Regions from separate parts of the Desulfofundulus salinus genome, predicted to be linked through region 3. Evidence: riboswitches for the same ligand, from Rfam matches in the RefSeq annotation. Region 3 holds a riboswitch; each other region holds the start of a gene.
What was found. Region 3 has a riboswitch for cobalamin ahead of D7024_RS06225 (ABC transporter substrate-binding protein). Riboswitches for the same ligand answer to the same signal wherever they lie in the genome.
Positions count from the first base shown of each region.

Region 1: linked by a shared signal. The riboswitch ahead of cobT (nicotinate-nucleotide--dimethylbenzimidazole phosphoribosyltransferase) and the one ahead of D7024_RS06225 (ABC transporter substrate-binding protein) in region 3 are both predicted to bind cobalamin.
Region 2: linked by a shared signal. The riboswitch ahead of cbiD (cobalt-precorrin-5B (C(1))-methyltransferase CbiD) and the one ahead of D7024_RS06225 (ABC transporter substrate-binding protein) in region 3 are both predicted to bind cobalamin.
Region 4: linked by a shared signal. The riboswitch ahead of cobU (bifunctional adenosylcobinamide kinase/adenosylcobinamide-phosphate guanylyltransferase) and the one ahead of D7024_RS06225 (ABC transporter substrate-binding protein) in region 3 are both predicted to bind cobalamin.

Region 1 is NZ_RBWE01000001.1:2,232,672-2,234,868, reverse strand. Features, by position in the region: gene D7024_RS11455 (ferredoxin domain-containing protein) at 1-495, shown strand, start outside; cobalamin riboswitch at 572-724, shown strand; gene cobT (nicotinate-nucleotide--dimethylbenzimidazole phosphoribosyltransferase) at 1,084-2,151, shown strand.
Region 2 is NZ_RBWE01000001.1:1,820,423-1,822,619, forward strand. Features, by position in the region: gene D7024_RS09285 (ATP-binding protein) at 1-631, shown strand, start outside; cobalamin riboswitch at 635-921, shown strand; gene cbiD (cobalt-precorrin-5B (C(1))-methyltransferase CbiD) at 1,048-2,151, shown strand; gene cbiE (precorrin-6y C5,15-methyltransferase (decarboxylating) subunit CbiE) at 2,133-2,197, shown strand, end outside.
Region 3 is NZ_RBWE01000001.1:1,214,908-1,217,104, forward strand. Features, by position in the region: cobalamin riboswitch at 480-757, shown strand; gene D7024_RS06225 (ABC transporter substrate-binding protein) at 957-2,057, shown strand; gene D7024_RS06230 (FecCD family ABC transporter permease) at 2,116-2,197, shown strand, end outside.
Region 4 is NZ_RBWE01000001.1:1,070,234-1,072,430, reverse strand. Features, by position in the region: gene D7024_RS05570 (cobyric acid synthase) at 1-714, opposite strand, end outside; gene cobU (bifunctional adenosylcobinamide kinase/adenosylcobinamide-phosphate guanylyltransferase) at 763-1,365, opposite strand; cobalamin riboswitch at 1,473-1,645, opposite strand; gene D7024_RS05560 (DUF3842 family protein) at 1,691-2,107, opposite strand.

The DNA.
Region 1 (2,197 bases), 1.0 Mb from region 3:
TTGATGGCCCTGTCGGCCCGGACCGCTCCCAAGGGGCTCGGCCAGGATTATGTGGGTACCCGGGTGCTGTCGGGAGAAGAGCTCTCCCGGCTGGCTGATGAAATGGAACGCTTTGGAAGGGAGCGGGGCAAGGTTAATTTCGACCGTGATGCCGATAATGTACGCCGCTCCGATGCAGTATTGCTCATTTCCCTGACGGAAAACAAGCCTTTAGGTTTAAATTGCGGAGCCTGCGGTTACAGCCGGTGTGAGGATTTACAAAGCCACGAAGGACCGGAGTTTCCTGGACCTCTGTGCGCCTGGCGTCTTTTAGATGTGGGTATTGCCCTGGGATCGGCGGTCAAAACGGCCAGCCTCTTTAACGCCGACAACCGGATCATGTACCGGGTGGGTACGGTGGCCCGCCAGATGGGTTTACTCCAGGGTCCCATTGTGGTGGGTATTCCCATTTCTGCTACAGGCAAGAACATTTATTTTGATCGCCCGGTAAAGTGATACCGGTAAATTTTAATTTCAGATTCATGGCAGGAAAAATATCCGGGCACGTAGAACTAACAACTACATCAACAGGCAAATATTAAACATCAGCAGGTGCCCCCGTTTTTAACCGGGGGAGAATAGGGAATCAGGTGAAAATCCTGAGCGGTCCCGCCACTGTGATCGGGGAGCAACCTCCAACGGTATAAGCCACTGGCAAGGCACTCACTGATGAGCTGCTGAAGTATCCCCAGTTATTCAGCCGGTTGGCTGGGTAGCGAGCGACTTGAGCCGAGTATTAGTTTGGCCCGCGAGGCTCACCGGAGCGAACGAGGGCCAAAACCGGCTAGGTTGGAAAGTGGGGATAACTCACTGATGAGCTGATACATGCGATGGCACTTGTTTCAGCAATGGAAATGTAACAGCATGGTTTAATCATATCACTGGTGAGTGCTGGCTGGGAAGGCGGTTGGTTGTGAGGAACCGGAGCCAGGAGACCTGCCTGCTGATTCTTTCACCGCTGGATGATGGTAAAGTCCACGGCCTTGTTCGGGCTGTGGACTTTTTAATTTAATCTGAACTTTAACACGTGGGAGGTTGATCGTTTTGCTGCTGGAAAAGACCATTGCCGAAGTGGGAACGCTATACCTGGAGCCCATGGCTGAAGCCAAAAAACGGCTGGACAGTCTGATCAAGCCACCTGGCAGCCTGGGCCGGCTGGAGGAGCTGGCCGTCCAACTGGCCGGTATTACCGGCAACCCCCGCCCCGTGGTTGGCGACCGGGTGATTATCATTATGGCCGGGGATCACGGTGTGGTGGCCGAGGGAGTGAGTGTGGCGCCCCAGGAGATCACCCACCAGCAGATTCCGGCTTTCCTTTCGGGGGTGGCCGGTATCGGCGTGCTGGGGCGGCTGGCCGGCGCCCGCCTGGTAGTGGTGGACGTGGGAGTAGCGGTGCCGGTAGATTACCCCGGTGTGCTTAACCGGAAAGTGCGTCCCGGGACGGGGAACATTGCCCGCGGCCCGGCCATGACCCGGGAGGAAGCGGTACGGTCGGTGGAAGTGGGTATTGAGGTTGTCCAGGGGGAGATCGACCGGGGAGCCACTTTGATTGGCCTTGGCGATATGGGCATCGGAAACACCACTCCCAGCAGCGCCATTGCCGCGGTGCTGGGTGGTTATACCCCCGAGGAGGTTACCGGCAGGGGCACCCTGGTCAACGACCAGGTTCTGCGCCAGAAGATAAAAGTGGTAGCCATGGCGCTGGAAGTGAACCGGCCCGATCCAGCAGACGCTCTGGACGTGCTGGCCAAAGTGGGTGGGCTGGAGATTGGCGGCCTGGCCGGGGTTATTCTGGGGGCAGCCGCCCGGCGGGTGCCCGTGGTCATCGACGGCTTTATTACCACTGCGGCGGCCATGGTGGCGGTTGCCCTGCAGCCCCGGGTGAAGGAATTTATGATTGCTTCTCATCTTTCCGGCGAACAGGGCCATCGTTTGATGCTGGAGTATTTAGGACTGGTACCCATGCTTTACCTGAACATGCGCCTGGGTGAAGGAACCGGTGCGGCCCTGGCCATGCACCTGGTGGAGGCGGCCTGCCGGGTGATTAACGAGATGGCCAGTTTCAGCGAGGCGGGCATCGCCGATCTGGATGAAGATAAAATATTAAAGTAAACAAAAAAATGAACAGGCCCTGAGCACCGCCTGCAGGCGGGTTCAG
Region 2 (2,197 bases), 610 kb from region 3:
AGGGTTACCGGAAGGCTTGCGTTACCACACCTTTGACAAATTTAACTTTAAGTATTACTCGCGATTGCGAGTAGATGCGGAACGCAAGCTGACCTATTATGAGTCGGCCCGGCGTACTTTCCAGGCAGCCCAGGACTTCGTGAATAATTTTAAAAACGACCGGCATATTGACGGTTTGTTGATTACCGGCCCAGTAGGCAGTGGAAAGACATTCCTGGCCGCCTGCATAGCCAACGCCCTGTTGGAAGCAGAAGTGCTCCTACTGTTTGTGGTCGTACCGGACTTGCTGGACCGCCTGCGTTCAACTTATGACCAGAACCGCCAGGGTGGAGATTATTCGGAAAAGGATCTCATGGATGCCGCAAGGGAAGTACCCCTTTTGTTTTTAGACGATCTGGGTGCCCATAATTATACCGAGTGGACCAAAAATAAACTTTATTCGATCTTAAATTACCGCGTCAACCATCGCCTCCCCGTAATCATTACCACCAACATCAGCCTGGAAGATTTGGGCGAATATTTAGGAGAAAGAACCACTTCCCGTATTTGCCAGATGTGCTGGCCTTACCGGTTACCGGTTGAAGATGACATTCGCATGGTCCAGCGCAGGGAAAGGCTCCGGGAAGGTTAAAAACTAAATATATGCGGGGCAGGTCCTCAAAGGGGATAATAGGGAAGACCGGGGAGCAGGTGGATCCTGTTTAAGCCGGCGCGGTCCCGCCACTGTAACCGGGGAGGAACCCGCAAAGTGCCACTGGCCCAGCACTCACTGATGAGCTGCTACATCCGATGGTATGCTTGTTCAGCAGTGAAAATATAACAGCATGGTTTAACCGATGTCACTGGTGAGTGCTGGACCGGGAAGGCGCGGGCATCCAAAGATCCGGGAGCCAGGAGACCTGCCTGCCCCTTTCACTGGAACATGCCCTTTCCTAAAGGGTAAAGCCAGTGGTAGGCCTTTCTATCTTCGCGCGAAAGATAGCAGGCGTAAAGACTCTCCACACGCCCCTACTTTTGCCGGGCGTGTTTTTTTCAGGGGGAAACAAGGTGGCTAAGCCTTTACGTAACGGAATAACGACAGGAGCCTGTGCCGCTGCGGCTGCCCGGGCTGCCACGGAGTTGCTTTTTCACGGCACAAAACCTGCTCAGGTCATTTTGGTCAACCCCATGGGACAGTCCTTAACGGTACCCATCCACCAGGTAGAGGCAATAGCCGGCGGCACCAGGGCGGTGGTGATCAAAGACGGAGGAGATGATCCCGACGTTACCCACGGTCTGCCCGTTGTGGTCGAGGCCCGCCCCGCCCCAGACGGAATTCGCCTTCACGGAGGTCCTGGTGTAGGGCGGGTAACCAAACCGGGGCTGGCGTTGGCCGTAGGCGAGCCCGCCATTAACCCTGTTCCCCGGCAAATGATTAAGGAGGCTGTGGCCGCCGTTCTCCCTCCCGGACGGGGAGTGGAACTAATGATCAGCGTACCCGGGGGAGAATTGATAGCCAGGCGCACCCTGAACCCCCGCCTGGGGATTGTGGGGGGTATATCCATCCTGGGAACTACGGGTATAGTCCGGCCCATGTCCGAGGAAGCGTTTAAGGATTCCCTGCTCCCCCTTCTGGACATGGCCAGGGCGGCAGGCTTCCACCAGGTCGTCCTTACTCCGGGGCACATGGGCGCCCGGATAGCGGTGGAGGGATACGGATTTCCCGCCGAAGCCGTGGTGGAGATGAGCAATTTCGTAGGTTTTATGCTGGAAAGCTGTGTGGAAAAAGGCTTCTCCGGCGTGTTGCTCTGGGGGCACCACGGCAAGCTTTTAAAGGTAGCCGCCGGCATTTTTCATACCCACAGCCGCGTTGCCGACGCCCGGCGGGAAACCCTGGCCAGTCACGTTGCCCTGATGGGTGGTGAACGGGATCTGATCGCAAGCATTATGGAAACCGGCACCATTGAAAGTGTGGTTGAGTTGCTGGCGGAACACAATTTCCTGTCTGTTTACCACCAGCTGGCTTGCCGGGCCAGCCAGCGGGCCATGGAGTACGTCCACCACCGTTTAAAGGTGGGGACAGTCCTTTTGACCCTGGACGGCAAAATCCTCGGTTGGGACCGTCAGGCACAGGAAATCGGGAGGGCGCTGGGATGCCGCGAATTAGGGTAATTGGCGTAGGACCGGGTAACCTGGATTATCTCACCCCTGCCGCCCA
Region 3 (2,197 bases):
GTTAAAAAACACCGGTTGCACCACGGCGAAAGTGTAAGTGTAGTAAAATAAAAGTGGTGACAGAAGTCACCGGTTTAATGTTCGCTTTGACATAAAGCAGGAAAAAGCGTAGTGGCAACCATGAAGGTGCTGTTTCCCTCCAGAGGAAGGAGGCAGGCTTTCATGGTTTTCTTGTTTTTCCCCGGTGCGAGGCCAACCGTAAGGATAGGCAGCGTCTTTCCAACTTTCGAGGGTCTAAGCTAAACCTTGGCATTAGCTTTTAACCCTATACCTGTTTGCCGGACGGGATCCCCGGTAAACGGGTCCGACTCCTTCTCAACGGGTATGCAGGGGTCTGGTCAACCCTGCATGCTGTACCTCCTTTCGTCCTGGCATGTGGGGCCTGGTCACCCCCACATGCCCCGCTCTTTTTTTAGTCCCGTTCTCATGTTACGCGAAGGGCTTGAACTCTGACGCCGGGGTCTTCGTGGTTTTTTCAACTAAATAGTGCGAAACGGGGTGTCCTGCTTCCCTGGTGGGGGCAGGCTGAAAAGGGAAGCCGGTGCAAATCCGGCGCGGTCCCGCCACTGTGAGGGGAAGGGCCCCACATTATGTCACTGTCCAGCACTCAGTAAAATTTTCTGCTTTGATAGAAACTGGTTACTGCTACGAATAAGGATACGGCGAAGGGAACCATAACATGGCTGAGTGCTGGATGGGAAGACGTGGAGTTCCGATGAACCCGAGCCAGGAGACCTGCCCCGTTTTATCTACCATGCTGCCTACGCGGATAGGGAGGTGGTAAGCCAGTACTTTGCCTTACCCCGCTTTTCGGCAGCGGGGTTTTCAATTTTATATAGTTTTAAATCCTGGTGCCACCAGGCAGAAGAGGTTCCTGGAGCAGGTGGATTATAGCCTTTTGCTCAGAAATTTTTAGAGGAGTTGATTTGGCCATGTATCCTAAATATGGGAGAATTTTGTCTATCTTTTTCCTAATTTTTTTAATAATCCTCCTCGCCGGTTGTAGCGCGGAGAAGGTCAGGCCGGGGGAAAAGGTTAGTCTGCAGTATGCCACTGGCTTTAGCATCGAAAATCTACCTGCCGGCTGCAAAAAGGTAACTGACGGCGACGGGAGAGAGTTGCTATTGGTACCCCGGGGCAAAAAGCCGCCCGCGGGTTACGGGAACCTTCCGGTTTTCTATACTCCTGTACAAAAGGTAGTTGTTGGCTCGACCACCCAGGCCGCCCTCCTCAGGCCGCTCGGGGTGCTGGGTACCATTGCCGGGGTAACCACGGAGAAAAAAGACTGGTACATTGACGAAGTAACGAAAGGAATGGAAAAGGGGCGGGTTGCTTTCCTGGGCAAGAACAGTGCCCCGGACTATGAAAAAATCAAGGCCCTTTCCCCGGATGTAGTTTTTACCTACACGCACGTCATGGGCGGAACGGAGTTTGCCCAGAAGTTAAACGAACTGGGCATCCCCTACGCCGTGGATAACGAGTGGCTGGAGTCTCATCCTTTGGGCAGGGTGGAATGGGTGAAGTTCCTGGCCGCCTTTTACAACAAAGAAAAGGAGGCAGATGATTACTTCCGCCAGGTGGTCGCTAACGTCGAGCAGGTGGCCAGGAAGGTACCTGCCGGGACAAGGCCCAAGGTCCTCTGGGGGAGCATCTTTAAGGGCAAAGTATACGTACCTGCCGGCAACTCTTACGTGGCCAGGATGATTGAAATGGCCGGAGGCGATTACGTCTTCAAGGACCTTGGCGGTTCGGCTACGGGCAATGCCAATATCACCCTGGAGGAATTTTATGCCAGAGGCAAGGATGCAGATATTTTCATTATACCTTTCAGCCCCCAGTCAACCGGCATCACCTCCATTGCCAAACTTCTAGAACAAGCACCGGTCCTGGCAGATATCAAGCCGGTAAAAGAAAAAAGAATCTGGTGTGCTCAGCCCTGGTACTATCAATCAATGGATAAAACAGACGAGCAAATTGAGGACCTGGCTGCTATGTTTTACCCTGTTTCCTGGTCTGGTTACCAACCCAGGCATTTTATGAGTTTGCCGGATAAGTAAGTGTTGCACCACCGGGACCCGGCCTGCCGGGTCCCGGTAATCAGGGAGATGAGTGAAGGTGTTTTTCAAGGAAAAGACAGGCCGATATTATATCTTTATCATTATTTTTGCCTTCTTGGTGGGGGCCCTGTTTCTCTTAA
Region 4 (2,197 bases), 140 kb from region 3:
ATCCTCTTCCTGCACCCGGAAGCCTTCAAAGTAGGGAACTACCCCCACCACCGGTATGCCTGTTTTTGCTTCCAGGAAGTCCACCGCCGGCTGGAAAAGTTTTAAATCCCCGCGAAACTTATTGATAATGATCCCCGCCACCCGCCGCCGATCCTCTTCCGGAAGCAATTCCAGCGTGCCAACCACCGCGGCCAGGGCGCCACCCTTGTCTATATCGGCGGTAAGAAGCACCGGGGCCTCCGCCAGCCGGGCCACCCGCATGTTCACAATTTCCGTAGCCTGGAGGTTGACCTCTGCCGGGCTTCCGGCACCCTCTATGGCCACAATCTCATAACGGCGGCGCAGCCGATCAAGGGCCTGGCATATAATTTCCCATGCCTTTTGGGCATAGCCGTTATGATATTCCCGGGCGGAATGGTTTCCTACCGGCCGGCCCAGGACAATCACCTGGGAGGAGGCCTGTCCCGTGGGCTTGAGCAAAATGGGGTTCATGTCCACATGCGGCTCTACCCCGGCAGCCTCGGCCTGCACCACCTGAGCCCGGCCCATTTCACCCCCATCCCGGGTTACAAAAGAGTTCAGGGCCATGTTCTGGGACTTAAACGGAGCCACACGGTAGCCATCCTGGTAAAAGATGCGACAAAGGGCGGCCACCAGGACACTTTTGCCCACGTGTGAAGCGGTTCCCTGCACCATAATGGTCCTGGCCAGCATGAAAGACCCTCCTTTTTGAGTATCCGTACTAAATAAAACAAGGATGCTTCAAAGCCCCTCGGTCGTAAAGAAACCCCGGCGCGCGGCGCGGTTTTTAACCGCCAGGGACTTTACTTCTACCGGCAGACCGGCCACCACCAGGTAAACCTCCTCCGCCTCTTGAGCCAGGAGCTGGTTTACCCGCCCCGCCACATCGCGAAACGAACGGCCAAGGGCATTGTCCGGTACCAGGCCCAATCCTACCTCATTGGCTACCATAATTACCCGGGCCGGCGAAGCGGCCGCAGTCCTGCCCAATTGCCGGGCCTGTTCCAGGATGAAACTTTCTTTATCTTCCGCCGTACCGCCGGAGGCGGGCAGACTTTCGTCCAGCAAGAGATTGGTCACCCACATGGTCAAACAGTCAATTAAAAGGACGTCTGCCTTTCTTTCGTATTCCCTGATAACCCTTTCCAGCTGGTGCGTTTCTTCTACAGCAAGCCAGCCGGCAGGGCGGCGCCGGCGGTGATTAACGATCCGGCGGACCATTTCGTCGTCGCCGGCGGCTGCCGTAGCGACATAAACAACCCTTGAACCGGAAGAAGCGGCCAGTTCTTCGGCAAAATTGCTCTTGCCACTCCTGGCTCCGCCAAGAACAAGCACCAGAGCCATAACAACACCCCTTAAAACAAAAACCCCAGCCTTCGAAAGACCGGGGAAACTTGTGCCAGGCCAGTCCCTAGCCCCGAACATACGCCAAGCCCCTTTTCTCACGAAGGGGTCAAAGGCACCCGCAGGCAGGTATCCTGGCTCCCGGATCATCACCTGCCCTACGCCTTCCCTGGCGGTGGCATTGCAGGGCTGCTTCCCGGTTACAGTGGCGGAGACCGCTCAGGAGTTTCACCTGATTCCCTATTCTCCCCGTTGGGGCACCTGCGGGCCAGGAAAATTATTTTGTTGGCTAATTCGCTATTTTAAAAGAAAATCCTCTTCACAGTTAAAATTTTTCTACGTATTCTTTTACGCGCTGGATCAATTCTTCGATCAGATGGGGCAGGGGTTCGGCACGCAATCCCACCAGTTCCACAGATCCCCGCACCAGGGGCAACAAAATTTTTTTTGCCGGGCTCGCGGCGAGGGCCGCGGCCATGGCCGGTGTTAACTCCCCCATCATGGCGTGGGGGAAAAGAATGCTTACCGGACCCACGATCAGGTCTACCCGGGGCGCATTGTAGATTACCGCATTTTCGCCGGTGGCTCCCTCGTTAGCACCGGCCCGGAGCATCACCGAAGTAGCCAGGGCATTGGTTCCCAGGGCCAAAATATCCACATCCTCGGGCAATTCCCGGCGCAACCTTTCCATGATATGCTTGCCAATACCGCCACCCTGCCCGTCCACTACAGCAATACGCATAATATTCGCTCCTAAACCTTTAGTTTTAAACACAACTTAAACGGGGCTTGTCCCCGCTTACACCGGTGCTTCACGTAAGATGTACACCCC